Regions from separate parts of the Bradyrhizobium sp. AZCC 2230 genome, predicted to be linked through region 1. Evidence: predicted binding sites of a transcription regulator. Region 1 holds the regulator's gene; each other region holds the start of a gene.
What was found. Region 1 encodes LexA, which represses DNA repair genes until DNA is damaged. Its sites were predicted from a motif close to TGTTCNNNNTGTGTTCNG; they were not measured.

Region 1 (9,868 bases):
ATTGGCCGCCGCCGCGGAGCGCGTTTATTCGCCGACGGAATTTGCCACGCGCATGCTCGACGTGCGCGACCGCATGGTGTCGTCGGCCGCGGGAACGTTTGCAGCTTCGCTCGCCAGGGCCGCCGCAGCCGTGGACGGTCGCCAGACCACCCATGGTTGGCGAACCTACGACGACCTTTTCGAGCAAATTGGTGGGAGCCTGACGCCTTGGGAGGAGCGCCTCTTCGCAGAACTGAAACGACGGTCCCAACAGAGGTGACGCCGTAACGCGCCAGATTTTATCCACTAGCTAGGCGCGCACTGGAATGGAAAGTCCCGTTTTTCGCGACGAAGCGGAATCGCGCAGCTCGGCCATCGCGGACGGCTTTTGTCGCGATGCCACCTCAAGGTAGCGGGCGAACCCGATGCGACAACGCAATCCTCTCGACAACGAGAATCGTCGCCGCACAAATTCGCCCGGGAGTGGCCGTCCACTCCCGGGCGATGTCTGGAGGTCGCAAGAACCGATAGTGGTTAGTTCGGCACCGTCGTCTTCGGCGCCGGCTTCGCGGCTGCCGCGTTCACGGTGACACCGTGCAGGAAGTCGTAGGCCGCGTGCAGCGCCTTGTCGTCCTTCTCTTCCGGCGGGACATAGGACTGCGATCCGGTCTGCTCGGTGCCGTCGGCGGCCTGCAAATGGCCGCGCATCTGGGACTCCGCGATGGTGTCGACGCGGCCCTTCAGCTCGGCCGGCACGTCCTGGAGGATCTCGATATCGGGCGCGATGCCCTGGGCCTGGATCGAACGGCCCGACGGCGTGTAGTAGCGCGCGGTGGTCAGCGCCAGCGCGCCGTTGCCGGCGCCGAGCGGAATGATGGTCTGCACCGAGCCCTTGCCGAACGAACGGGTGCCGATGATCGTCGCACGCTTGTGATCGTGCAGCGCACCGCCGACGATTTCGGACGCCGAGGCCGAGCCGCCGTTGATCAGGACGACGAGCGGCTTGCCCTTGGTGAGGTCGCCGCCATGCGCAGTGAAGCGCTGGGTTTCTTCCGGATTGCGGCCGCGCGTCGAGACGACCTCGCCGCGCTGCAGGAACGCGCTCGACACCGACACGGCCTGGTCGAGCAATCCACCCGGATTGTTGCGCAGGTCCATCACGTAGCCGACCAGCTTTTCCTGCGGGATGTCCTTGGAGATCGAGGCGATCGCCTTCTTCAGGCCGTCGGTGGTCTGTTCGTTGAACGAGGTGACGCGGATATAGCCGATGTCGCCGTTCTCGACATGGAAGCGGACGGGACGGACATGGATGATCTCGCGCGTGATCGCGACATCCATCGGCGCATCGGCGCCCTTGCGCATGATGGTGAGCTTGGTCTTGGTGTCGACCGGCCCCTTCATCTTGTTGACGGCCTGCTCGAGCGTCATGCCCTGCACGTTCTCGCCATCGATCTTGCTGACGAGGTCGCCGGACATGAGGCCGGCCTTGGCCGCCGGCGTGTCGTCGATGGGCGAGACGACCTTGACCAGGCCCTCCTCCATCGTGACCTCGATGCCGAGCCCGCCGAATTCGCCGGAGGTGGTCTCCTGCATCTCGGTCCAGGCCTTGTCGTTCATGTAGCGGGAATGCGGATCGAGCGAGGTCACCATGCCCGTGATCGCGCCTTCGATCAGCTTGGAATTGTCGGGCTTCTCGACATAGCTCCCCTTCACCCGCTCGAAGACTTCCCCGAACAGATTGAGCTGGGAATAGGCATCATCCGCGCCCGCTGCCGCCCGTGCCGCCCACAGTCCGCCCTGCGGACCGGATACGAGGAGGGTCAGGCACACTCCGGTGAGCGCGCCGAGGGGGAACAGCAGGGTTTTCCGCATGGAATGGTGGCCTTTTCGCTTGGGACGGGACGCCTCGCAAATGGCGATCCAGCCCGGTTCTCACAATACCATTCAGGTTTCTTCAAGGCCGGGCCGCCACGCCCGCGGGTATACCGCAAAAATCCCTTCGCCCTGGCCTAAACTTTTGGCAACGTTCCGAAACCATCACCCGCCAGGCGGGAATCGATCGGCCGAGCCACGCTTCGCAGCTATGCTATTTTAGGATGGTTTTGGAGGGCCGGACGAGATACCCGATGACATAAGGCTTCAAATTCTCGGGAGGATAACAATGAACGAAGCACTCCGGCCGGAACGGAACGTCGAACTCGGCGCCAGCAACGAGCCGTTCCAGAACCTGCACGAATTCATCCGGAAGGCACGTTCCAACCTCAACCAGAACGCCTGGGACTACATCGTCGGCGCCGCCGAGACCGAGACCACGATGCGCCGCAACCGCATGGCCCTGGACGAGATCGCTTTCCGCCCGCGTGTGCTGCGCGACGTGCGCAAGGTCTCCGGCTCGGTTGAGCAGTTTGGCCGCAAGATGCGCCTGCCCGTGGTGCTCGCCCCCGTCGGTGCGCTGGAAATCTTCGACCCGCACGGCGCCGCCAGCGTTGCGCGCGCGGCCGGTACCTTCGGCGCGTCGCATATGTTGAGCTCGGTCTCCGAGCCCGGTCTGGAGAAGACTGCCGAGGCCGCCCCCGATGCGCTGCGCATGTACCAGCTCTATGTCCGCGGCGATGACGCGTTCGTCGCCGAAATCGTCAGCCGCGCCGAGAAGGCCAACTATGCCGCCTTCTGCCTGACCGTCGACACCGCCCATTACAGCCGTCGTGAGCGTGACATCGCCAAGCGCTACGTTCGCGAAAGCCGCCTGCGCGCCACTGGCGGCGACTACCAGAAGGGGCTGGAGTGGCGGACCGTGAAGATGGTCAAGGACAAGTTCAGGATACCGCTGATCCTCAAGGGCATCGCCACCGCCGAGGACGCACAGATCGCGGTCGATCACGGCGTCGAGTGGATCTACGTCTCCAATCACGGCGGCCGCCAGCTCGATCACGGCCGCGGCGCCATGCATGTGCTGCCCGAGATCGTCGACGCGGTGAAGGGCCGCGCCAAGATCATGGTGGATGGCGGCATCTGCCGCGGCACCGACATCGTCAAGGCGATCGCTGCGGGCGCCGACCTCGTCGGCATCGGCCGGCTGCAATGCTGGGCCCTGGCGGCTAACGGCGAGGCCGGCGTGACGCGGATGCTGGAACTGCTCGAGGACGAGGTGCTGCGCTGCCTCGGCCTCCTCGGCGCCACCTCGTTTGCCGAGGTCAACAAATCCTGCCTGCACCAGGCCACCGCAACCAATGCGCCGAGTGTGTTCAGCGCATTCCCGCTGTTCGACCATGAACCCTACCGATACTGAAGGATAGAATGACATCGCTCTCTCCCGGCAGCGCGGACGCGCTTCTGTTCGATCTCGGGCGCGTCGTGCTCGACATCGATTTCTCCAAGGCGATCGCCTGCTGGGCGGGACATGCAGGCCTCAAGCCCGAAGCCATCGTGACGCGCTATGAGCGTAACAGCGAGGCTTACCGGCTGCATGAGGTCGGCAAGATCAGCGACGAGGACTATTTCCAGTCGCTGCGCTCATCGCTCGGCATCGGCATTTCGGATGCGCAGTTCCTGGAGGGATGGAACGCGATCTTCGCAGGCGAGATGCCCGACATCGCGGAATTGCTGCCGCGCGCGGCGAAGCAGATGCCGCTCTATGCCTTCTCCAACACCAACCGCCCCCATGTCGACCATTTCTCGAAAGAGTATGCCGATCTGCTCGGCCATTTCCGCGAGCTGTATCTCTCCTCCAGCATCGGCCTGCGCAAACCGGATGCGGAAGCCTTCGACCACGTCGTCGCCGCGATGGGCGTGCCGGCCAACCGGATCGTGTTCTTCGATGACCTCGCCGAGAATATCCAGGGCGCCCGCGCCCGCGGGCTGACGGCGGTGCATGTCACTTCGCCCCGCGACGTCGGCAATGCACTGAAGGTGCTGGGGATCTGACCGCCTCCTCACCCCGCCGAATCGGCGAATTCCGGACCTATTTCATTCGGAACTGACGAACCAACGCACTTTGTGCATTTTTGTACAGAGTTCCGGGAACGGAATGCCCGCTTCCGGACTCTAGAGTCCGTTGGGTATTCTACGAACGGACGTATCATCGTGTTGGGCAAAACCTACCTTACCAAGCAGGCCTCCCTGCTGGTCAAATTCGCCACCACCACCTCAAATTCCGAGCTTTCAGCCAAGCTGATGAGCAAGGCCGCCGACCTGAAGGCCCAGGCCGATCCGATGCCCGACAGGGATCAGGGCCCCCAAGCGCCTGATGTCAGTCCGGCAAAGTAACCGGCGACCTAACTGGGCGCAGTTCTCGTCATCCCAGTACTTGCCATGGCGATCTCGTGCCGCTCCATCTCGCCTTCCGGATCATGCCGCGGCTGGCTTGACGCTCACACTCGATCGCCGCGCGGATGACGCAGGATAAATCATCCTGTGCGACCGCCGTTTTGCCTCTGCGCCTGCACTCGGCTAAAACTCTCGCCGCTGATTTGCCCGAACGGGCGTAGCTGGAGTTTTCACTCGTGGCCTTGATGCCGGTTTCTGACGCGCTCGCCGCGGTGCTTGCCGGCGCGGAGCCACTGCCTGAAGAGACGATCGCACTCGACGCGGCCTTCCATCGCGTGCTCGCGCGCGACGTCGCCGCGCGGCGGACGCAGCCTCCGCAGGCGATGTCGGCGATGGATGGCTATGCCGTCCGCGCGGCCGATGCGGCCAAGGTCGACGCGCAGCTCAACGTCATTGGCGAGGTCGCTGCAGGCCGGCCGTTTGCAGGAACCGTCGGCGCCGGCGAAGCCGTCCGGATCTTTACTGGTGGCGTCGTTCCCGACGGCGCCGATGCGGTCGTGATCCAGGAGGACACCGTCGCCGATGGCAAGCGCATCACGATCAGGGAGGCCGCCGTCGCCGGGCGGCACATCCGCCCGGCCGGCATCGACTTCTCTGAGGGTGACGTGCTCCTGCGCAAGGGCGCCCGGCTGACCGAACGCGACCTCGCGCTCGCCGCCGGCATGAACCACCCGCAGCTTGGCGTCCGCCGCCGTCCAAAGGTCGCGATTCTCGCCACCGGCGACGAGCTGGTGATGCCGGGCAGCACGCCCGGCCATGGCCAGATCGTCTATTCCAACGGCTACGCCCTGCATGCGCTCGCCCGCAGCGAGGGCGCTGACACCATCGACCTCGGGGTTGCCGCCGACACGCTTGCCGCCACCACCGCCGGCATCCGCCGCGCGCGCGAATCCGGCGCCGACATCCTGATCACGACCGGCGGTGCCTCGGTCGGCGACCACGATCTGGTGCAGCAGGCGCTTCGGGACGAAGGCACCTCGATGGCGTTCTGGAAGATCGCGATGCGGCCGGGCAAGCCGATGATGAACGGGCAGCTCGGCGCGATGCGCGTGATCGGCCTGCCCGGCAATCCCGTGTCATCCTACGTTTGCGGCTTCCTGTTCATGGTGCCGCTGATTCGCGCGCTGTCGGGCCGTTCCGTGGTTCACCACCGCCGCGAGCGCGCCGTGCTCGGCCGCGACGTCGGCGCCAATGACCAGCGCGAGGACTATCTGCGCGCGCGCCTCGATGTGCGTGATGACGGCACGCTGATCGCGCTTCCCGTCAATCACCAGGACTCCTCGCTGCTTACGAATCTCGCTGCGGCACAGGCACTTCTCGTGCGCGCACCGTTCGCGCCGAAGGCCGAAGCCGGCGCTGCTTGCGAGGTGCTGCGACTGCCCGTTTGAGCGCATCGTTCGCAACCGTTCCGCGAACTTTGCCGCGTTCACGGTAAATTAAGCAGTTGCGGAACATGTATCGAACATATAGTGTCCGTTCATGATTTGTTTCGAGCGTGTAGCGGCTTATTGCTGAATTCAGCGTCTCGGAATCGAACGACATCAACCGGGGGATTTTGGTCGAGATGTTAACGCGCAAACAATACGAGCTCCTGCGGTTCATCAGCGAGCGCCTGAAGGAAAGCGGTGTGCCGCCCTCCTTCGACGAGATGAAGGACGCGCTCGATCTGCGCTCGAAATCGGGCATCCATCGCCTGATCACTGCGCTCGAGGAGCGCGGCTTCATCCGCCGCCTGCCCAACCGCGCCCGCGCCATCGAGGTGATCAAGCTGCCTGAGCTGCAGGCCGCCGCCGGCAGCCGCCGCGGCTTCACGCCGAGCGTCATCGAGGGCAATCTCGGCAAGGTGCGCACGACCTCCAGCCCGCCCGCCGACGACGGCGAGCGTCCCGTCGCGGTGCCCGTCATGGGCCGGATCGCGGCCGGCACGCCGATCGAGGCGTTGCAGACCCGCAGCCACACCATCAGCGTCCCGCCCGACATGCTCGGCTCGGGCGAGCACTACGCGCTCGAAGTGCGCGGCGACTCCATGGTGGAAGCCGGCATTCTCGACGGCGACATGGCGCTGATCCAGCGCAACGAGAGCGCCGACACCGGGGACATCGTGGTCGCCCTGATCGACGACGAGGAAGCGACACTCAAGCGTTTCCGCCGCCGCGGCGCTTCGATCGCGCTCGAGCCGGCCAATGCGGCCTATGAAGTGCGCATCCTGCCGCCCAACCGGGTCAAGATTCAGGGCAAGCTGATCGGGCTCTACCGCAAGTACTGAGCGCTCGCGCGCCATCAACGATTGGAGCGGACGATTGTCCGCTCCGGCTGGATAGTCTTTCTGGTTTTGCACAGATTATCCGGCCCCCTCTCCAGCGCTACATCCTCGGCACGCCGCGACGAAGCACGCATCGCTTCGCAGGCCCTTGAGAGACCGAGGATATAACCATGCGCAAGATCATTTTGAGCACCGTCACGATGGCGCTGATCGCAATATCAGCGTCGCAGGCCTTCGCCGCACAGTCGCAGCACCACGCCCGCAAGGCACCGCAGGCGACGACGAGCGAACAATTCCGCAATGCCCGCAACGCCATCACGCAGCCATCACAACCGGCCTGGCAATATTCCGGCTGGTCGGCACCCGCAGGCCGCTAACGCAGCACGCTCGCCAAATGCACGGGAGCAGGCTTTGTTCCTCGTGCGTTTGAAAAAGATAATGTGATCGCGCTCTGCGGATGCGAGCCGCAGATTTGCCCACAAACAAGCATAAGATCGCGGGCTTCCACTCTGATAGGGGCCTGCGCCTCCGAGACAGAGGCGTGGGTCGCTATCCTGATTGAGGAGCACCCGATGTGTGACTACAGCCTGCATGCCGTCGCGACGCGTCCCGCAGAAGTCGGCGAGACGATCGTCACGACAACGTTCCGCGGCACCTCGACGCGCGGCTTCGCCTCCGAAGCCGACATGTCGGTCGCGGTCTGTCTGCTTCCGGGAACGGAGCTCGCCTTCGCCGACAACGTCCGCTACGACAATCGCTGGATCTGGACCCGCACCGTCAACTCGCGCGTCGGCAAGTTCGGCAAGGTCGATCCGCACATTCCCGATCGCCATCACGACGCGATCGAATTCCCCGACGGCAAGTACGTGCTGGTAACGCAGCTCGTCGAAGGCCAGCGCGCAACCGTGCTGCAACTGCCCGTGACCCAGCCGCTCGGCGAGCGCGAGCACACGCCACAGATCACCGCCGACAGGCCGCCGACCATCACCCGCCTGCCGATCGGCTGAGCTGTCGATCTCAATCCTCGGCCTGAAGATCGGCCTCCGACGGTGTTGCGTCCCGGACGCGCGGAGCTGCCGACCGCGGCATGAGGGTCTGTTCGAAATCTCCCTCGCCGGCCGCCGCCGGCGACCAGGGGCGGTTTGCGCCCCTCGCCTTCACCGCGTCAATCGCAAAACCGTCGCCGCGCTGCGTCAGCGCCAGCGCGCCCTGGCGCGCGAGACGCGGGCGATCGACCACCATCGCACCACAATCCGACGGCGCGGGCCTTGCCGTCACGACCAGTGCCGCGCGGCTGCAATCGTCGGCCAGCGCATCGATGCGCAGTGCCTGCGCGATCATCCGGCCGTCGGCGAGTGGCGTCACGCAGCCGGTCTCGTCGCACGACACGCCGTCACTGAGCGAGGCGCTGGTGGCATCGCGCGGGTCGGCGTCCGCAGCTAACCACTCCTTGAGCAGGAAATTGTCCTTGTTGGTCCGCATCAGATGCAGCTGCCCATCCCTGCCCCGCACCGCGACGTTCTGCCCATCGCCGGCGATGAGGATGTCGGGTTGCCGCACCGACAGGCCCCAGACGGTCGCCGCCACGAGCACGAACGCGCCCGACCAGCGCAGCGGCGTGCGCAGCAGGCCCATCAGGATCAGGCCGACGCTCGCAGCGATGAGTGGCGCCATACCAAATGCCGGGAGACGGCCGACTGCGCCAGGCAGTGCCGCCACCCAGCGTGTGACCGCGATCATCCAGTCGATGCCGATTCCCATCAGCCACCAGAACACACCATCGAGCCCGAATGGCGCTGCGAGCAATCCCAGCAGTCCGGCCGGCATCACCAGCGCCGACACCACCGGCATCGCGCCGAGATTGGCGAGCACGCCGTAGGGCGTCACGCGGTGGAAATGGAAGGCGGCATAGGGCGTGGTCGCAAGCCCCGCGATCATCGAGGCCATGAACAGCATCGCGATCTCGCGGCCGCCCCACAGCGCGATGCGCGCGGTCGTCGAATGATCGGGCGAGGCAAACAGGTTCGGCATGCCGATCTGCACCAGCGCGACGAGCCCGAGCGTCGCGGCGAATGACATCTGGAAGCTCGGATGCACCAGCGCCTCCGGCGCGACCGCGAGCACGATGAGCGCCGCCACCGCCAGCGTGCGGAACGTGATCGCGCGGCGATCGACCATGACAGCGATCAGCACCACGGCGGTCATGAAGAACGATCGTTGGGTCGCAACCTCCGCGCCCGAGAGCAGCAGATAGAACGCGGACGCGACCAGCGCCGCGGCGGCCGACCATTTCTTGATGGCGAAGCCGACCGCCAGCCCGGGGATCAGCGCCAGCAGCGCGCGAACCGCGAAGAAGACCACGCCGGCGACGACGGCCATGTGGTAGCCGGAGATCGACAGAACGTGGCCGAGGCCGGAGATGAACATCGCGTCGTTGACGGGCGTGGTGATCGCATCGCGGCGGCCGGTCAAAAGCGCAGTCGCGATCGCGCGGTTGTCGCCGTCGAGCGTGGCGCGGATGCGCGCGTCGATCGCGTCGCGCAGACCCTGCATGACCGCCGCATAGCGCAGCCTGATGCCGCCGGTCTCGGGCGGCGCGGCCACGGTGATTGCACCCATCGCGAAGCCGGACGCGCCGATGCCCTGGAAGAACATGTCGCGGGAAAAATCGTAGCTGCCCGGCCGCAATGGCGCGAGCGGCGGCATCAGCCGCGCCTTCAACTGCACGAAGCTGCCGACATCGGGCGCCGTCCCCTTGTGAACCGAGAGGCGAACGCGCTCCAGCTTCACGTCGCTGCGCTGTGCGTCCATCGCGGTGACGCGCAACACGAAACGGTCGGTGCGTTCGCGGATGTCGCGGGTCTCGACGAAGCCCGACAGCGACACCGAATAAAGCGGCTTTGCGAGCACAGTGTGCGCGATGCGCGCCGTCTTCCAAGTCGCCACGGCAAAGCCGGCCGCGACCGCCGCGATCATGATCGCCGGCGCAAACCACCGGCTTCGCCGCAACAACACCGCGCCGAGCACCAGCGCCGCCGCCGTCGTGGCAACGACCCACAGCACCGGCTCATGATCGGCGGCGAAGTAGAGTGCGATGCCGCAGCTGTAGGCGATGGGCACCCAGGGAAACAGTCGCCCGGCACCTGCTTCGGCCTTGGCCCATTCGCGAAGCCGCCCGACGATCGCGGGCCAAACGCCAAAGCCCGCCGGCGCAAAGCCGCCGGCCGACGCGGTCCCGCCCGTCGGCCAAGTGCCGGCGATACCCTGCGAGACACGCTGCGGCCGGCCAAGCTCCGCCAT
Region 2 (9,868 bases), 4.1 Mb from region 1:
CGATCTGATCGGCCAGGAGGCCGTGGTCCGCACCGTCTCCAACGCGTTCGAGACCGGGCGCATTCCGCAGGCCTGGATCCTCACCGGCGTCCGCGGTGTCGGCAAGACCACCACCGCGCGTATTCTCGCCCGTGCGCTCAACTACGAGATGCCGGACGGCTCGGTGAAGGGCCCGACCATCCACATGCCGACGCTCGGCGTGCATTGCCCGGCGATCATGGAAAGCCGGCACATGGACGTGCTGGAGATGGACGCGGCCTCGCATACCGGCGTCGACGACGTCCGCCAGATCAATGACAGCGTGCGCTACGCGCCGGCCAGCGCCCGCTACAAGGTCTACATCATCGACGAAGTCCACATGCTGTCGACGGCGGCGTTCAACGCCTTCCTGAAGACGCTGGAGGAGCCGCCGGAGCACGCCAAATTCGTGTTCGCGACGACGGAGATCCGCAAGGTTCCGGTCACGGTGCTGTCGCGCTGCCAGCGTTTTGATCTTCGCCGCGTCGAGGCCGATGTGTTGATGAAGCATCTTGCCAACATCGCGGCGAAGGAAAGCGTCGAGATCGAGCCCGAGGCGCTCGGCATCATCGCGCGCGCCGCGGAAGGCTCGGTGCGCGACTCTCTGTCGCTGCTCGACCAGGCGATCGCGCATGCGGCAGGCAATGTGAAAGCCGACGCCGTCAGGCAGATGCTGGGTCTCGCCGACCGCACCCGCGTCATTGACCTGTTCGATTCGCTGGCGCGCGGTGACATCGCGAGCGCCTTCAAGGAATTCCGCGACCAGTACGACGTCGGCGCCGATCCGATTGTTGTGCTCTCGGACCTCGCCGAATTCGTCAATTTCGTCACCCGCGTGAAGATCGTGCCGGCGACCGCCGACAATGTCGCCTATGGCGAGACCGAGCGCGTGCGCGCGAAGGATTTCGCTTCGAAAATCTCGATGCGCGTGCTGTCGCGGATGTGGCAGATGCTGCTCAAGGGCATCACCGAAGTGCAGGCCGCGACGCGCCCTGCTGCGGCCGCCGAGATGGTGCTGGTGCGCATCGCCTATGTCGCCGACCTGCCGACGCCGGACGAGGCGATCAGGATGCTGGAGCAGAACGGCGGCGGTTCGCCGGTCATGAGCGGCGGCGGTGCTGCGCGCAGCGGCGCGCCGGCTGCCCCGATGGCCTCCGCGGCGTCCAGTACCTCTGCTGCGCCGGTTCGCATGCCGACCTCGTCGCCGACTGCGTTCGGCGGCGGCGCCCGGCCGCAGATGGCGGCGCCTGCGCCGGACCCGCAAGCGGCGGCCCCTCAGTTGCACATCACCAGCTTCACCCAGCTCGTGGCGCTCGCGGGGCAGAAGCGTGACCTCATGACCAAGGCCGCGCTCGAAGGCGACATGCGCCTCGTTCGTTTCGAGGAGGGCCGGCTGGAGGTCGCGCTCGAGCCGAACGCCTCCAAGACCATGATCTCCGAGCTCGCGCGAAAATTCGAGCTGTGGACCGGCCGCCGCTGGACCATCATTGTGTCCAACGAGCAGGGCCAGGCGACGCTGCGCTCGGTGAGCCAGGCCGCCAAGCAGGAACATGCGCGCACCGCCGAGGCCGATCCGCGCGTGCAGGAAGTGCTGTCGCGCTTCCCCGGTGCGAAGGTCGTCGAGGTGCGCAGGCTTGCGCCGGAGACGCCGGAATCCAATATTAACGCCGACTATGGCTCTGACGATCCGCCCGACGGTTCCGACGCCGACGACGATCTCTGAGCCAGTTTTGAGGACGAGCACCCATGGCTGATTTTCTCGGCATGATGAAGCAGGCGGCGCAGCTGCAATCCAAGATGCAGGAGATGCAGGAGCAGCTCGCCAATGTGGAGGTCGAGGGCATCTCCGGCGGCGGCCTCGTCGCCGTGCGCATGACCGCGAAGATGGACGTCAAGGGCATCAAGATCGATCCCTCGCTGATGAAGGCCGAAGAGCGCGAGGTGCTGGAAGATCTGCTCGTCACCGCGCTCGGTGATGCCCGCCGCAAGGCGGAGACCGCGATGCAGGAGAAGATGCAGTCGCTGACCGGCGGTCTCGGCCTGCCGCCGGGGCTGTTCGGCCAGTAATATGGGCGCGGTTGCAGGTCCCGAAATCGAGCGGCTGGTTCAGCTTCTCGCGCGCCTCCCGGGCTTGGGCCCGCGCTCCGCGCGGCGTGTGGCACTGCATCTGATCAAGAAGCGCGAAGCGCTGATGATGCCGCTGACATCGGCGCTGCAGGTTGCGCTCGACAAGGTCCAGGTCTGCAAGACCTGCGGCAACATCGACACGCAAAATCCCTGCACCGTCTGTATCGATCCGAAGCGTGATCCCGCCATCATCGTCGTCGTCGCCGACGTCGCCGATCTCTGGGCGCTGGAGCGGGCCAATGCGACCCAGGGGCGCTACCACGTGCTGGGCGCGACTCTGTCGCCGCTCGACGGCGTCGGCCCGCAGGACCTCACCATCGACGCGCTGGTCGCGCGTGCCCACGCGGCCGAGGTGCACGAGATCATTCTTGCGCTGAATGCGACAGTCGACGGACAAACCACCGCGCATTACATCACCGACCTGCTTCAGGACGCCAACGTAAAAGTAACCCGGCTGGCCCACGGTGTGCCTGTTGGTGGCGAGCTTGATTATCTCGATGAGGGCACGCTATCGGCCGCCATGCGGCAGCGGACCCTGTTCTAGCCATCCAGACTTGACGGAACGGACGACATGACGAAACTTTTCGCCACACGATCGGCTTTGGTCGCGACGATGCTTTTGCTGGTGACACCGGCCATCGCCGCACAGCAGGACGACGAGGCGGCGCCGCCCTCAAAGCCCGGCAAGCCGATCAGCACTGGCGAAGTGCTCTCGGGCGAATTGAACGCCATGAAGATTCGCGACGCCAAGAACGCCGGCAAGCGGATTGCGATGTACCAGATCACCTCCGAGCCGCGCCGTCTGCCGGCGCCGAACGGGCTGTGCGATCTCGAGACGGGACCTGAGACCTTCCAGCTCATCACCTCCAGCGATGCGCAGGCCACGCAGCTGAAATCGTTCGTCGGCAAAGAGATCTCGGTCAAGGTCGACGAAATCGCCTGCGCCAGCGATCCCGGCCAGATGAGCGAGGCCGTGGTGACGAAGTGGAGCTTGGTCAGGAAGTAGGGGGCGCGTCAGCGTTTCCGCGGTCACAGCTGCCGTAGGGTGGGCAAAGGCGCAACGCGCCGTGCCCACGATTTTCCAGCCGTGATTGGTGGTGGGCACGCTTCGCTTTGCCCACCCTACGGCATCGCGCCGAGGACTATATCCTCACCGGCCCCAGTGACTCAAAATGCCCGCGCCTCTGCAGCCACGTCAGCAGCACCAGGCTCGGGATCGCCACCAGCACGCAGATCACGAAGAACAGCGGCCAGCCGGTCGTATTGGCCACGAAGCCGGCCCCTGACGAGAGATAGGTCCGCCCCACCGCTGCAAGCGCGGTGAGCAGTGCGTATTGAGTCGCCGTGTGCAGCGGGTTCTGGCACAGCGCCGAGAGATAGGCGACGAAGATCACGGTGCCGACGGCGCTGGTAAAATTCTCGGCGCAGATCGCGAGCGCCAGCGCCCATTGATTGGTGCCGACCAATGCGAGCCAGGAGAAGGTGAGATTCGCCAGCGCCTGCACCACGCCGCCGATCCAGAGCGAATTTGCCAGCGAATAACGGCGCGCGACAAAACCGCCGGCAAAGCCGCCGATCAGGGTCGCAGCGAGGCCTACGCCCTTCACGATCGCCGCATAGTCGTTGCGGGTGAAGCCGAGGTCGATCACGAACGGCGCCGTCATCGTTCCCGAGAACGCGTCGGTGAACTTGAACAGCACGACGAAGGCGAGCGCCGCGATCGCGTCCTTGCGCGACAGGAATTCCGAGAAGGCGCCAATCGCCGCGTGCAGCACGCGCGTGAATGCGGTCTCTTCGTGCGTCGCAGCTTCCGCCCGCACCGATTGCTCGGGCTCGGTCGCGGCCAGCGCCGTGATCGTCCCGATCAGCACCATCGCCGCCATCACCACATAGCCCCACATCCAGGCCGAGGTACGCGTGATGCCGGTGCTCTCGAAGCCGGAGACGATGAACAGAGCACCCGCGGTCGAGACCAGCATGCCGATGCGGTAGGCCGCGACATAGGCCGCCATGCCGGCGGCCTGCTCGCTCTCCGGCAGGCTCTCGACGCGAAAGGCGTCGACCACGATGTCCTGCGTCGACGACGTCGTCGCCACCAGCAGCGCACCGAGCGCGACATAGAATGGCGACCTTCCGGGATCGGTCATCGCCAGCAGCAGGATGGCGACGATCAGCAGCAATTGCGAGAACAGCAGCCAGCCGCGCCGCCGCCCGAAGGCGCGCGTGAACAGCGGCACATGCAGCGCGTCGACCAGCGGTGCCCACAGGAATTTCAGCGTGTAGGGCGTGCCGACCAGCGCAAACAGCCCGATAGTCTTGAGATCGACCCCGGCCTCGCGCATCCACACCAGCAGCGTCGAGCCCGACAGCGCCAGCGGCAGCCCCGAGGAGAAACCGAGGAACAGCACGATCAGCACGCGCGGCTGCAGGTAGACAGCCAGGCTGTCGCGCCAGGAGGTCGCGGGGGTGGATGTCGCGGCAGGGGAGGTCGCGTCGGGTGCGGTCATGGGGAGGTGTTAGCAGATTCTGGGGGTGGCGAGGGAGGTGTCGTCGCCGCCGGCCACAAAGGAGGTGTCGTCGCCCGGCTTGACCGGGCGACCCAGTATTCCAGAGGCTGTAGTTATGGAGGACCCGCGATCTCCGAATAGAGATCGTTCCAGTTCGGATTATCCTTCTCGATCAGCGCAATCTTCCAATCGCGCTTCCACTTCTTCAGCCGCTTCTCCCGCTTGATCGCATTCTCGGGATCATCGAATTGTTCGAAGTAGACGAGCTTCACGACACCGTATTCCTTCGTGAAGCTTTCGATGAGCTTCAATTTGTGGTCCGCGACCCGGCGGATAAGATCATTCGTCACACCGATATAGAGTGTACCGCCGATCTTGCTGGCGAGAATGTAGACGTAGTAGTGGCGTTCACCCATCTGCCGCCTCTGGGATACTGGGCCGCCCGGTCAAGCCGGGCGACGACAGTGAAATTGGGGCGGCAGCGTACCGGATCTGGGAAAGGAATCACTCCCCCGCCTGGAGCTTCCTTGGAAACAGCTCCGGCGCGCCCGTTGCCACCAGCCGCGGGCGCTCTGCCGGCGCTTCGGTCTTGCTGAAATCGAGCTCCTCGATCCGGCCTGCGCGCTTTTCGATCTTGTCGGCGGAAATCAGGATCTGGCGGACGTCCTCGTTGGCGTCGGCAAAGTGCTTCTGCAATTTCAGTACGCGGTCGCGCAGGCGGCCGAGATCGTCGCCGAGCTTGATCACTTCGGTCTGGATCTGGTCGGCGGCATCGCGCATGCGCACGTCCTTCATGATCTGCTGCATCACCTGGATCGCGAGCATCAGCAGCGACGGCGACACCAGCACGACCTTGGCGCGATAGGCCTTCTGGATCACGTCGTCGAAACCGTCATGGATCTCGGCGTAGACCGATTCCGACGGCACGAACATCAGCGCCATCTCCTGGGTCTCGCCGGTGACGAGGTATTTTTCCGCGATGTCGCTGACATGCTTCATCACGTCGCCGCGCAGCCGCTGCGTGGCGAGGCGCTTCTCCTCATCGGTCCGGGCATCGTGCAGCGCGGTCATCGCTTCCAGCGGAAACTTCGCGTCGATGCAGAGCGGGCGCTGGTCGGGCAGGAACACGACGCAGTCGGGCCGTTTTCCCGTCGAGAGCGTGAACTGGAATTCGTAAGCGCCCTTCGGCAGACCGTCCTGGACGATCGCCTCCATCCGCGCCTGGCCAAAGGCGCCGCGCGACTGCTTGTTGGCGAGCACGTCGCGCAAGGTCGTCACCTGCGTGGTGAGGTCGGTGAGATTCTTGTGCGCGTTGTCGATGATGCCGAGCCGCTCGTGCAGCGCGCGCAGGCTCTCCATGGTGTTGCGGGTCGAGTGTTCCATGGACTGGCCGACCCGATGGGTCACCGAATCCAGCCGCTCGTTGACCGCCCGCGCCATCTCGGCCTGACGGCCGGCGAGGGCCTGGGTCATGGCGTCGGCGCGGCCGGCGGCCTCGCTCTGGGCGTGCAGGACCTGGCTCAGCCGCTCCTCCAGCTCGTCGGCGCGGATGGCGTGCGCCATCGCGAGTTCCGCGCCGCGCCGCCCTGAGCGCGCAATCACGACCGCAATGGCGATCAGCAGGATGAGGACCAGGACGCCGAAGCCGATCAGCGCGTCGATGGTGCGCACCGGCCAGTCACCCAGCATGAAAATGATCTCGTTCATGCCAGCCCTTCTACCCGATTCGCCTGTTCGCACGAACGAATAGCGAACATTTATGGTTAATCGATCCCTAATTTTTATGGTTAACGAAAAGCGAAGTTTTATGGTTAGCGGACCGTTAACGTGTTCCCGGCCGCATTGACCGCTTGTCGCGCGCAGCTTAAATCGCCCGCCATGGCCCTCAGAGAAATCATCATCCTGCCCGACAAGCAGCTGCGTCTGGTCTCCAAACCGATCGAGAAGGTCACGCCGGAGATCCGCAAGCTTGCCGACGACATGTTCGAGACTATGTACGACGCGCCCGGCATCGGGCTTGCGGCGATTCAGATCGCGCAGCCGCTGCGGCTGATCACCATGGACCTGGCCAAGCCCGACCAGGACGGCGAGACCAAGCCGGAGCCGCGCGTCTTCATCAATCCCGAGATCATCGCGTCTTCCGAGGACCTGTCGGTCTACGAGGAAGGCTGCCTGTCGATCCCCGAATATTACGAGGAGGTCGAAAGACCTGCGAAGGTGCGCGTGCGCTTCACCGATCTGGACGGCAAGGTGCACGAGGAGGACGCCGAAGGCCTCTACGCCACCTGCATCCAGCATGAGATCGACCATCTCAACGGCGTGCTGTTCGTCGACTATCTCTCAAAGCTCAAGCGCGACCGCGTGATCAAGAAGTTCGAGAAAGCCGCGAAGCGCGCAGAGTAAGGTTCTCCGTCGATGCCCCTCCGCCTGATCTTCATGGGTACGCCCGATTTCTCCGTGCCGACGCTGCTCGAGCTCGTCGCGCACGGCCACGAGATCGTGGCCGTCTACACCCGCGCGCCGAAGCCCGGCGGGCGGCGCGGGCTGCAACTGCAGCCAACGCCGGTCGAGGAAGCCGCGCGAAAACTCGGCGTGCCCGTGCTGACGCCGAAGACGCTGAAAACCGAGGCGGCGCTCGACGAGTTCAGCGCCTTTGAGGCCGATGCGGCCGTCGTCGTTGCCTATGGCATGATCCTGCCGCAGTCGATCCTCGATGCGCCAAAGCTCGGCTGCTACAACCTTCATGCCTCGCTGCTGCCGCGCTGGCGCGGCGCCGCACCGATCAACCGCGCGATCATGGCCGGCGATGCCGAGAGCGGCGTCATGGTGATGAAGATGGATGTCGGCCTCGACACCGGCGACGTCGCCATGGCCGAGCGGCTCGCGATCACCGACAACATGACCGCTGTCGACCTGCACGATCGCCTGTCCCGGCTTGGTGCCGATCTGATGGTGCGCGCCGTGGCCGCGCTCGACCGCGGTGGCCTCCAGCTCAAGAAGCAGAGCGAGGAGGGCGTCACCTACGCCGCCAAGATCGACAAGGCCGAGGCACGGATCGACTGGAGTAAGCCCGCGCACGCGGTGCTGCGCCACATCCACGGCCTGTCGCCGTTTCCCGGCGCTTGGGCCGAGCTTGAGAATGCGCGCGTAAAAGTTCTGCGCTGTGAGCTCGCCAAAGGCTCCGGTGCGCCGGGCGAGGTGCTCGATGGCCAGCTCACCATTGCCTGCGGCGAAGGCGCGATCCGCATCCTCGAGCTGCAGCGCGAGGGCAAGGCCCGGATGCAGGCCACCGACTTCCTGCGCGGCGTGAAGGTCGAGCCGCCGATGCGGCTCTCCTGATGCCCCGCTACAAGCTCACCATCGAATATGACGGCGCGCCGTTCTTCGGCTGGCAGATTCAGGACACGCTGCCCTCGGTGCAGGGCGCGCTGGAAGCGGCGGTGAAGGCGATGACCGGCGCGGATGTGCGGGTGCATGGCGCGGGCCGCACCGATGCCGGCGTGCACGCGCGCGGCCAGGTCGCGCATGTCGACATCGAGAAGCCATTTCCGCCGGGCCGTTTTCGCGATGGTTTGAATGCGCATTTGCGCCCGCATCCGATCGCGGTCCTCGAGGCCGACATTGTGCCCGATACCTTCGAGGCGCGCTTCTCGGCCGTGAGGCGCCACTACCGCTACCGCGTCGTCAACACCCGCGCCAATCTCGCGCTCGACATCGGCCATGCCTGGCGCGTGCCGCGCCGGCTCGATGCCGATGCGATGCATGTTGCTGCACAGCGCCTGCTCGGCAAGCATGATTTCACGACCTTTCGCGACACCGAGTGCCAGGCCAAGTCGCCGGAGAAGACGCTCGATCAGCTCGACGTGCTGCGCGACGGCCGCGAAATCACGATTCTCACCTCGGCGCGCTCGTTCCTGCACAGCCAGGTGCGCTCGATGGTGGGATCGCTGGTCTGGGTCGGCGAAGGCCGCTGGACCGCAGACGATCTCTCCGCAGCGCTGGAAGCTCGCAACCGTGCCGCCTGCGGCATCGTAGCGCCGCCGGATGGGCTGTATTTGGTGAAGGTGGATTATTAGGCGGGAGACGAACGCTCCCACTCCATCATCGGTGTCATGCCCCGGCTTGACCGGGGCATCCAGTACGCCGCGGCCCTTCCGTATCACGCACGGTCTCGGAGTACTGGATCGCCCGGTCAAGCCGGGCGACGACAGCGAGTGTTGGGCGAGGGAGAAGACCCTACCCAAAATACCGCGTCAAAATCCCGCGATAGACCTTCGTCAGTTTCTCCAAATCCCCCACCGGCACGCGCTCGTTGACCTGGTGCATGGTCTGGCCGACCAGACCGAACTCGATCACCGGGCAGTAGCTCGAGATGAAGCGCGCATCCGACGTGCCACCGCTCGTCGACAGCTCCGGCTTGCGGCCCGTGACCTCTTCGATCGCGGACACCGCGAGATCGGTGAACGGGCCGGGCTTGGTCACGAACACGTTGGAGTTCGACGGCTCCCAGACGATGCGGGCCTTGATCCGGTTGCCGCAGGCCTTTGTCAGGCGCGTTTCGACCAGCTCGCGCAGGCTCGCCTGCGTATGGTTGTCGTTGTAGCGGATGTTGAACTTTGCGCGGGCCTCGCCCGGGATGACGTTGTTGGCCTTGTTGCCGACATCGACCGAGGTGAATTCGAGGTTGGAGGCCTGGAACTGCGCGCTGCCGTGATCGAGCGGCTCGTCGGAGATCGCCACGATCAGTCGCGAAATATCCGGCACCGGATTTGAGGCGCGATGCGGATAGGCGACATGGCCCTGCACGCCGTCGACATAGAGCGTGCCCGATTGCGAGCCGCGGCGGCCGACCTTGATGGTGTCGCCGAGCGTCTCGACATTGGAGGGCTCGCCGAGCACGCAATGGTCGAATTTCTCGCCGCGTTCGGCGGCCCACTGCAACAGCTTGATCGTGCCGTTGATGGAGACGTCTTCCTCGTCGCCGGTGATCAGGAACGAGATCGAGCCTGAGCCCGATTCTTGCCCGTCCGCGCGCGGCTTGCCGTCGTTGGCAGCGAGATGCTCCAGCACCGCGGCGACCGAGCAGGCGATGCCGCCTTTCATGTCGACCGCGCCGCGGCCGTGCAGGAAGCCGTCCTTCACCTCGCCCGAGAAAGCACCGACGCTCCAGGCGCTCTCGTCGCCGGGCGGCACCACGTCGGTGTGGCCGGCGAAGG
Region 3 (9,868 bases), 1.1 Mb from region 1:
AATATCTCGACGGTGCGGGCCGTGAAGCGCACCTCGACCTCGGCGCGGACGAAGCGATGCGGAACGCTGTAATAATGCGCCTCGATCTCGACGTGATAATCGATGCTGACCCGGCAGATCCGCCACTCAGCGAACACGTAAGGGCTCTCCGGCAAGGCCTGGAGTGCCGGCCGGTCGATCTCCTCCAGCAGCTTGCGGCGAGTGACGCCGAGCCGCCGGATCGGCCGCTCCTCGTTGAGCCGGGTCATTAACTCGGCGATCGCCGCGTTGACCTCGGCGAGGCTGTGGAAGATCCGGTGGCGCAGCCGTCCGAGCAGCCAGCGCTCGACCATGAGGACCGCCTGCTCGACCTTGGCCTTGTCCCGTGGCCGTCGCGGCCTCGCCGGCAGAATGGCGGTGCCGTAATGCGCCGCCATATCGGCGTAGCTGCGGTTGATCTGCGGATCGTAGAGGCAGGCCTTGATCACCGCGACCTTGGTGTTGTCCGGCACCAGCAGTGCCGGCACGCCGCCGATCGCCTCGAAGGCGCCGACGTGCCCGCTGATCCAGTCGGCGAGGCCCTGCGTCCAGGTCGCCTGCGCGTAGGTGAAGCTCGATGCGCCGAGCACTGCGACGAAGATCTGCGCGGTGCGCCGTTCGCCGGTGAACCGGTCGATCACCACCGGCACGCCGTCGCCGGCATAGTCGACGAACAGCTTGTCGCCGGCCGCATGCGACTGGCGCATCGTCACCGACAGCCGGCCTTCCCAGGCCCGGTAGAGCTCGCAGAACCGCGAATAGCGATACCCGCCGGGTTCGCCCGCGATGTACTCCTCCCACACAATCGACAGCGTCACGTGCTTGCGCTTGAGCTCGCGATGCACCGCCGCCCAGTCCGGCTCGGCCTGCCGCCGATGGCCCCGCCGGGTGCCCGGACCGGCTCCGGCGCTGGCGAACAGCCGGGCCTCCAGCACCGTGTCGGTGACGTCGTCTGGCAACGGCCAGGTCAGCCCCGCCGCCTCGAACCGGCGGATCGTCAACCGCACCGTCGAAGGCGCCGTCCCCAACCGCCGCGCAATCTCGCGGGTCGGCATCCCAGCCGACTTCAATCTGATCACTTCGCGCACGTGGCGCATCGCAAGCCTCTCCGTCGGCATCCAGGTCCCCCTTCGCAAAGCCGAAAGGCGGGACCGTATCGGAGCCAGAAGAGGCCTCGTCACCCCGGGCGACATCATCCCGGAATGGTGGGCGAGATCATCTCGGAATGGTGGGCGACATCAAATCGGAACGGTGGGCGAGATCATTCCGGAAAGGTGGGCGACATCGAGCGGAATCAGCAATGCGGGGATAACCCGCGCGCGTGCGGATGGTTCTCAGGGGCAAGCTCCCCGTCCAGTCTGGTGGTCTAGGCCGAAGATCAGGACGGGGAGCTGCGCGCCGGACCCCCGTCGCATGACAATGCTAGGAACGTGCCATGACAGTCCTGTGACTGCTGCTCAGTGCACGTTCATCCTATCCAGAGGAAGGCGAAGCTCAGCGGCGCGCTCGGCCTGATCCTTTTTGCGGAAGTCGCTTTCCCTACGCTCGAACTCAATCATTGCTGCCGTGGCGGCTTCCAACAACCGAGTGCGCCTGTCCGCTTGCTGCGTGCTTTCCGTCATCACCCAGACTCCCCAAAACTAACCGTACCCAGCAGAAAGGTTCGCGGAAGATTGCGAACTTATGACGGCAGCGTTCAAAGCAGGCCATCGCCTCAGTTGGGGAATTTATGGGTACTACTCTGGCGCCTGCAGCCCGGGCGACCTCAGCCACTCGCTCATGTGAGAGCCGGTTTCTGCCTGTCTGGCTTTGCGGAGGAGGGCTTCGCGCTCAGGGCCGGGCGAAAGCTGTTTGGCTTGCTCTCTTAATCGTTCGGCTTCTTGGGCAAGGCGTTCTTCCAGGGAAAGGGACTGTTTAAAACGACGACGTTTCGACATGACACAACCTCGTCCAACGGGTCCTAACCGCAGAGTTTGAGTTCTTGCGAAATGAATATGCAGACGACCGACCCACAGTTCCAAAGCGAACATTTCAAAACAGGCCACCGTGGTTTTGAAACCAGGCCACTGCGGTCGGAAACAGGCCAGCACCTGGAATTTGGCGCTGGCCTGTTTAACCCTCAGTGGCCTAAGTCGAATTTCCCAGTGGCCTGTTTTGGATTGGATGAACCTTGAGGAAGATCAAGGAATGCGGTCACAGAGAACATGCCGCGAACTAACGTATCCACTGGTGGAACATGCCTGTAGGGAAGGTGCCGAATTGACTCGTATTCGGAACTTATGAGGCGCACAATGTCCCCCATCACCGCCCGGCCCTCGGCTTTTATCGGTGACTGAGAACGCCCGGTTGCGCTCCCGCCCCACTCAAACAGGGAGCAGCGTCATGCAAGAGCACCGACGCCGTTTCAACCAAATCGATCCCCTCGACCAGCGCCTTTCGGAAGAGGCCGAACGTCTGCGGAAAGAAGCCAGAGGCACCCCGCCCGGGGTAGAGCGCGCCAGGCTTCTTCGCAGGGCCCAGCTTGCGGAGACCGCTTCGCACATAAGTGAGTGGCTTTCGTCGCCCGGATTGAGGCCGCCCGCCTAAGCAAGCCGAGGGTGGCGGTGTGGCCCATCTGATTTTCAAACTCGCCATCATTGGACTGTGCGTCTTTTCAGCAGTCCTGGCATCCATACTGTTCTTCAATTTGTGAAAGGCCGCCTCAGTCGGCGGCCTTGTCTTGCTCGATCTTCATTTCAACGGGGTTCTCGTCCCCATCATAGATTTGAGAGACGTTCATTGCGAACGTCTTGAACCACCGTACCCGTTGAGCAGCGGGCCATTCCTTCGGCGCGGCGTATTCCCGCGTCCAGCTCCAAATCCGTTGCCGGAGCAAACTGCTCTAGTGGCTCGATTTGATTTTCAGAGTGGCTCATTTAGGCCAGTGCCAAATTCCACAAAAGAACATATTGCGAACTTAGAACAAATAGTGTACGTTGTTTTTATCGACGACCCGCCGCCAATCGTTTGTCCCGCACCCGAATCCTCGCCATAAGGAGCACGACCCAATGTCCACCACTGCCCTGCGTATCGTCGAAGGATCCTCCATGGACAAGAGTAAAGCTCTGGCTGCCGCGCTCTCCCAGATCGAGCGCCAGTTCGGCAAGGGCTCGGTGATGAAGCTCGGCAAGAACGACCGCTCGATGGATGTCGAGGCGGTGTCGTCCGGGTCGCTCGGGCTGGATATCGCGCTCGGCATCGGCGGCCTGCCGAAGGGGCGTGTCGTCGAGATCTACGGGCCGGAATCCTCGGGAAAAACCACGCTGGCGCTGCACACGGTCGCGGAAGCGCAGAAGAAGGGCGGCATCTGCGCCTTCATCGACGCCGAGCACGCGCTCGATCCGGTCTATGCGCGCAAGCTCGGGGTCAATATCGACGAGCTGCTGATCTCCCAGCCCGACACCGGCGAGCAGGCGCTGGAAATCTGCGACACGCTGGTGCGCTCCGGTGCGGTGGACGTTCTGGTGGTCGATTCGGTTGCGGCGCTGGTGCCGAAGGCCGAGCTCGAGGGCGAGATGGGCGATGCGCTGCCGGGTCTTCAAGCGCGATTGATGAGCCAGGCGCTGCGCAAGCTCACGGCCTCGATCAACAAGTCCAACACCATGGTGATCTTCATCAACCAGATCCGCATGAAGATCGGTGTGATGTACGGCTCGCCGGAAACCACCACCGGCGGCAACGCGCTGAAATTCTATGCCTCCGTCCGCCTCGACATCCGCCGCATCGGCGCGATCAAGGAGCGCGACGAAGTGGTCGGCAACACCACCCGCGTCAAGGTGGTGAAGAACAAGCTGGCACCTCCCTTCAAGCAGGTCGAGTTCGACATCATGTACGGCGAGGGCGTCTCCAAGATGGGCGAGATCCTCGATCTCGGCGTCAAGGCCGGCATCGTCGAAAAATCCGGCGCCTGGTTCTCCTATGACAGCCAGCGCCTCGGCCAGGGCCGCGAGAACTCGAAAGCGTTCCTGAAGGCCAATCCCGACATCACCGCCAAGATCGAAACCTCGATCCGCCAGAACTCCGGCCTGATCGCCGAGCAGATTCTCGCCGGCGCCCCCGAGCGCGACGCCGACGGCGAGGAGCCGGCGGACGAGTAAGTCCTAACGCGAAGAACTTTCGCGAGGAGCGGGCGCTGAGGACGTTGAGTTGCCGACGTCGTCAGCGCCCGTTTCGTTTTGTGCTGCGTTGATCGGGTGGTGTGATGAAGCGTCTGATCTTGACCAGTTCGTCCGGCGCTGATCTTGCCAAATCGAAGTTGGCTGAGATCGTCGTTTTTTTCTTTTTCGTTTCACGTGGGATCCGCTGCCTTCACCCGAATATTTCGCAGCTTATTTCGGGGCGCGCTCAGGAACGCTCAGGACGGGCGATCACTGGTCGCATTGGGGCGTGGTATGGCCTCCCGCCTTCAAGGATCGCAGGAACCTGCCTTTTGCCGAGTTTTGCGAGCGCTATGACGAGATTGAACTTTGGTTTGACCCGAACCCCGAAGATCAATTGCAGTTGATTTGGCTGCTCGACTATCTCGCTTCATGCCCCCAGCTGCTGGAAAAGCTTCGATTGCGTTTGCTGGCGAGTGATTTTTTCGACGTGAGAATCGAAAGGCTCGGAAATTCCGCGTCATATATTCCTGTCGTGGACGTCACGGCCAATGAGCTTGCGACCGCCAAGATGGCTTGGCAGGCCTATTGCGCGCCGACACCCGAGGCTTGCGCTGATCTGGTCCACAAGGACCTTAGCGCGTTGCCGATGTTGAGGCCGGCTCTGCTCGATCTGTTGGAAGAGCTTCCGTCGCCTTTGACAGGACTTGGTGTAACTGAGTTGCGGTTTCTGGAACTCATTGCGCGAGGGTTCACGCTCACAAATGCGCTGTTTCACCTGCGCTCACTCCGAGGCACGCGGATATTCGGCGAAGTTGAGTCGGGAAGGTTGCTTCAAGGGTTAGCACATGGTCCGAAACCCGCGGTGGCGGGGCTGGACGATGAACTGCGGACAATCGACCTGGAGAATCATCGGGACCGGCACGTCGCTTTTCTGCGCAGCCGGTTGTCGCTGACCGAGTTCGGCAAGGCCGTTCTGGCCCATCAGGAAGATTTTAGCCGCTACAATCCGATCGACCGCTGGTGGGGCGGCACGCATCTGACCAGCGACCGACTGTGGCGCTACGGCGCTGTTCTGACGAAGCCTTGAGGTCGCCGGCATGACGCGGCTCATTGTCACGACAGACTCGGCCACCGCCGGCGCCATTCAACAGGCGGGCCTTGCTGATCGCGTGATTGCGATCGACCGCCGGCTGGTCTGGGGACCGTTGCCAACCGCTGCTGAGCGCGAGGCGTTCTTTGCACCACGCGCAACGCAGCCACATGGCGTTCATTGGCTCGACGATACGCCGCGCTGGCGGCTCGATGAATCGGGTGCGAAAGATCGCGGATTGATCGAATTGTTCGCGGAATGCGACTCGGTCGAACTGTGGATGGGGCCAGAGCCGAATGCGCAATTGCTTCTGCTCTGGTTGCTCGACTACTGCGGGAGTGGGAAATCGGCGGTTTCCAAGCTCGTCATGCGTCAGCTGGACCTCTCCGTTGGCGGCGTCGATGCCGAGCGACTTGCGACGCTCAACCCGCCGACCGTCAAGCTCACGCAAGATCACCTTGATCTGGCCGGCCGTGCGTGGCGCGCCTATCGCGCGCCGACGCCGCAAGACTGGTTTGATCTCCTCAAGGCAGATCTAAATCTGCTGCCGCAACTCGGTCAGTGTGTGCTGGGCGTGCTCGAAGAACTTCCGAATGTCACTACCGGTCTTGGAGCGATGGAAACGCGGATACTGGAGTTGATCGCACCAGGCGGCGTGCAACCCTTTGATGTCTTTCCGGGCGATCAGAAGCGCAATGAGCGGCGCATTTTTGGTTACTGGGAAGTCGGAGCGCTGCTCAATGGCCTCGCGCGCTGTCCAGTGCCGGCCCTATCCGGGCTGGAAGAAGCGCGTTCTCGCTCGACATGCACAACGATCCGCTCCGTCACGCACGGTACAAGCAGTCGCGTCTGTCGCTTACTCAACTCGGAAGGGCGGTGTTGGCAGGGGAAGAAGATTTCCTCCGTCACAACCCGATCCATCGCTGGTGGGGCAGCACGCTTCTGACCAACGAACGGCTGTGGCGATGGGATCGCGAAAGCCGATTGTTGGTTGCGCCGTAGCTACGCATTCAGTGCCGTAGGGTGGGCAAAGGCGCGTAAGCGCCGTGCCCACGATCTTTCAACGTGGCGAAAGGTGGTGGGCACGCTTCCGCCTTCGCTCTTCGAGCTACGGCGGACAAGTCGCTTTGCCCACCCTACGAGACCTCCGTCGCGTCCTACTCCGCGGCTTCCGCGTAATCGCTCACCGGCGGGCACGAGCACACCAGATTGCGGTCGCCATAGACGTTGTCGACGCGTCCCACGGGGCACCAATATTTGTCGGTGCGTGAGGAGCCCGCGGGGAAGCAGCCTTCAGAGCGGGTGTAAGCGCGCTTCCAGTCGTCATCGGCGATGTCGTGTACGGTGTGCGGGGCGTGGCGCAAGGGCGAGGCCTCGATCTTGAAGTGGCCGGCCTCGACTTCGGCGATTTCCTTGCGGATCGCGATCATGGCGTCACAGAAACGATCGAGCTCCGCCTTCGATTCCGACTCGGTCGGCTCGATCATCAGCGTGCCCGGCACCGGAAAGCTCATGGTCGGAGCATGGAAGCCGTAATCGATCAGGCGCTTTGCGATGTCGTCGACGGTGACGCCGGATGTCGTCTTCAGCGGACGGGGGTCGACGATGCACTCATGCGCGACGCGGCCCTTCTCGTTCTTGTAGAGCACCGGGAAGTGCGCATCGAGGCGTGCTGCGATGTAGTTGGCATTGAGGATCGCGATCTCGGTCGCGCGCTTCAATCCTTCGCCGCCCATCATCAAAATGTAGATGTAGGAGATGGTCAGGATCGACGCCGAGCCGAACGGTGCGGCCGAGACCGGGCCGACCGGGGCATCCGCGCTTGTCGCGGAATGGCGATTTTCAGGATGATTTGGAAGGAACGGCGCAAGATGCGCCTTGACGCCGATCGGGCCCATGCCGGGGCCGCCGCCGCCATGCGGGATGCAGAAGGTCTTGTGCAGATTGAGATGGCTGACATCGGCGCCGTAATCGCCGGGCCGGGACAGGCCGACCTGCGCGTTGAGGTTGGCGCCGTCGAGATACACCTGGCCGCCATGGCCATGCACGATGTCGCAGATTTCGCGGATGTGCTCCTCGAACACGCCATGCGTCGAGGGATAGGTGATCATGACCGCGGCGAGATCGTTCGAATGCTTCTCCGCCTTGACGCGGAGATCGTTGACGTCGACGTCGCCGTTGGCCTCGCAGGCGACCACCACCACGTCCATGCCGACCATCGCGGCCGAGGCCGGGTTGGTGCCGTGGGCGGAGGAGGGGATCAGGCAGATTTTCCGGTGCGTCTCGCCGCGCGCGGCGTGATAGCCGCGGATCGCAAGCAGGCCGGCATATTCACCCTGCGCGCCCGAGTTCGGCTGCAGCGAGATCGCGTCGTAGCCGGTGATGTCGCACAGCCATTTTTCAAGCCGCGCAAACAGCGCGTAATAGCCCTTGGCCTGCTCGCGCGGGGCGAACGGGTGGAGGCTACCGAACTCCGGCCAGGTCAGCGGCATCATCTCGGTGGTCGCGTTCAGCTTCATGGTGCAGGATCCGAGCGGAATCATCGCGCGGTCGAGCGCGAGGTCGCGATCGCTGAGCTTGCGCATGTAGCGCAGCATCTCGGTCTCCGAACGATGGGCGTGGAACACCGGATGGGTGAGGAACGCGGTGGTGCGCTTCAACGCCTCCGGCAGCGCCTCGCGCGTGGTGGCGTCGATCTCGGCGTAGGACAGCTGGCCGCCGAAGGCGCGCCAGACGGCTTCGACCGTCGCGGGCGTCGTGGTCTCGTCGAGCGCGATGCGGAGCGCGCTTTCACCGACGCCAAGATTGATTGTCTCGGCGGTGGCACGCGCGATGATCTCGGAGCGCCTGGCGCCGGCATCGACGCTGAGCGTATCGAAGAAGGTTTCGCTGGTCAGAGCAAAGCCGAGCTTGCGCAGGCCGGCCGCGAGCACGGCGGCGCGGCGGTGCACATTGCGCGCGATCTGCGTCAGCCCTTCGGGGCCGTGATAGGTCGCGTACATTGCCGCAATCACGGCGAGCAGCACCTGCGCGGTGCAAATGTTGGAGGTCGCCTTCTCGCGGCGGATGTGCTGCTCGCGGGTCTGCAGCGCGAGGCGATAGGCAGGCATCCCGCGGGAGTCGACGCTGAGACCGACGATGCGGCCGGGCAGCGAGCGCTTCAGCGCATCGCGCACCGCCATATAGGCCGCGTGCGGGCCACCGTAACCCATCGGCACGCCAAAGCGCTGCGCGGAGCCGATCGCGATGTCGGCGCCGAGCTCGCCGGGCGAGGCGATCAGCGTCAGTGCCAGCAGATCGGCGGCAACGATCGCGAGCGCGCCTTTGGCCTTCAGCGCCGCGATCGCGGGCCTGAGGTCGCGCACCGCACCGGATGAGCCCGGATATTGCAGCAGCGCGCCGAGCACGTCGGCCTTGTCAAGATCGGTGAGGGGGTCGCCGACGACCAGCGACCAGCCGAGCGGCTCGGCGCGGGTGCGCATCACAGCCAGCGTCTGCGGATGCACGTCCTTGTCGACGAAGAAGGCTTTTGCTTCGACCCGCGAATGCCGTTCGGCGAGCGCCATGGCTTCGGCTGCGGCAGTGGCCTCGTCGAGCAGCGAGGCGTTGGCGACGTCGAGCCCGGTGAGATCGCAGATCATGGTCTGGAAGTTGAACAGCGCTTCCAGCCGGCCCTGGCTGATCTCGGGCTGGTAGGGCGTATACGCGGTGTACCAGGCGGGGTTTTCGAGGATGTTGCGCTGGATCACCGCAGGCAAAATCGTGCCGGAATAGCCCTGGCCGATCAGCGAGGTGAAGACCTGGTTCTGGGCTGCGAGCTCGGCCATATGCGCGATCGCCTCGGTCTCGCTCAGCGGCTTGCCGAGATCGAGCGGCGCGGCCTGCCGGATCGAGGCCGGCAGCGTCTCTGACATCAACGCGTCGACGCTCTTGGCACCGACGGTTTCGAGCATTGCGGTGACATCGCGCGCCGACGGGCCGATGTGGCGGCGAACGAAAGTGGCGGTGTCGCCATTGGATTTGCGGTGCGCGGTCATCATGGGTCCTCGCTCAGGAGTTGCTGTCATCGCCCGCCTTGTGCGCATTGCGCACAGGGGCGGGCGATCCAGTACGCCGCGGCCTCTCGGTTCTAGCCGAAGCGGCTGCGTTTACTGGATGCCCCGCCTTCGCGGGGCATGACAGTGAGTATGGGGAGACGGTTCGGCTCATATCCTCACGCCGTATGGGCCTTGTAGGCGGCTTCATCCATGAGGCCGCCGAGCTCGCTCTTGTCGGCAATCTTGATCTTGAAGAACCAGGCCGCCGCTTGCGCGTCAGAGTTCACCAGCGCGGGCTCGGCGGCGAGTGCGTCGTTGGTCTCGAGCACGTCGCCCGAGATCGGCGCGTAGACGTCGGAGGCGGCCTTGACCGATTCCACGACGGCGGCGGCTTCGGCCTTCTTCAGGCTGCGGCCGACCTTGGGCAGTTCGACGAACACGACGTCGCCGAGCTGCGACTGCGCGTAATCCGTGATGCCGACGGTTGCGACATCGCCGTCGATCGCGAGCCATTCGTGGTCGGTGGTGTACAGCGTCGTGGTCATTGTCTGTTTCCTGAAGCGGTATGAAGTTGAGTTGAAAGC

Region 2: V1280_RS27160 (DNA recombination protein RmuC) is a predicted target of LexA. The motif match lies at 6,391-6,408, and genes of this name have one in related genera.
Region 3: recA (recombinase RecA) is a predicted target of LexA. The motif match lies at 2,958-2,975, and genes of this name have one in related genera.

Annotation. Positions count from the first base shown of each region.
Region 1 covers NZ_JAZHRS010000001.1:1,579,987-1,589,854, forward strand. Annotated here, with positions in the region: gene V1280_RS07630 (hypothetical protein) at 1-259, shown strand, start outside; gene V1280_RS07635 (S41 family peptidase) at 514-1,851, opposite strand; gene V1280_RS07640 (alpha-hydroxy acid oxidase) at 2,141-3,268, shown strand; gene V1280_RS07645 (HAD family hydrolase) at 3,277-3,903, shown strand; gene V1280_RS07650 (hypothetical protein) at 4,063-4,245, shown strand; gene V1280_RS07655 (molybdopterin molybdotransferase MoeA) at 4,482-5,693, shown strand; gene lexA (transcriptional repressor LexA) at 5,870-6,571, shown strand; gene V1280_RS07665 (hypothetical protein) at 6,739-6,945, shown strand; gene V1280_RS07670 (hypothetical protein) at 7,141-7,575, shown strand; gene V1280_RS07675 (ComEC/Rec2 family competence protein) at 7,586-9,868, opposite strand.
Region 2 covers NZ_JAZHRS010000001.1:5,667,454-5,677,321, reverse strand. Annotated here, with positions in the region: gene V1280_RS27190 (DNA polymerase III subunit gamma/tau) at 1-1,741, shown strand, start outside; gene V1280_RS27185 (YbaB/EbfC family nucleoid-associated protein) at 1,765-2,085, shown strand; gene recR (recombination mediator RecR) at 2,087-2,689, shown strand; gene V1280_RS27175 (hypothetical protein) at 2,717-3,151, shown strand; gene V1280_RS27170 (AmpG family muropeptide MFS transporter) at 3,288-4,652, opposite strand; gene V1280_RS27165 (GIY-YIG nuclease family protein) at 4,766-5,068, opposite strand; gene V1280_RS27160 (DNA recombination protein RmuC) at 5,157-6,359, opposite strand; gene def (peptide deformylase) at 6,531-7,055, shown strand; gene fmt (methionyl-tRNA formyltransferase) at 7,068-7,991, shown strand; gene truA (tRNA pseudouridine(38-40) synthase TruA) at 7,991-8,728, shown strand; gene dapE (succinyl-diaminopimelate desuccinylase) at 8,889-9,868, opposite strand, start outside.
Region 3 covers NZ_JAZHRS010000001.1:2,687,522-2,697,389, reverse strand. Annotated here, with positions in the region: gene istA (IS21 family transposase) at 1-1,115, opposite strand, end outside; gene V1280_RS13200 (hypothetical protein) at 1,476-1,640, opposite strand; gene V1280_RS13195 (hypothetical protein) at 1,755-1,955, opposite strand; gene recA (recombinase RecA) at 3,066-4,154, shown strand; gene V1280_RS13185 (hypothetical protein) at 4,444-5,244, shown strand; gene V1280_RS13180 (hypothetical protein) at 5,255-6,193, shown strand; gene gcvP (aminomethyl-transferring glycine dehydrogenase) at 6,405-9,284, opposite strand; gene gcvH (glycine cleavage system protein GcvH) at 9,461-9,829, opposite strand.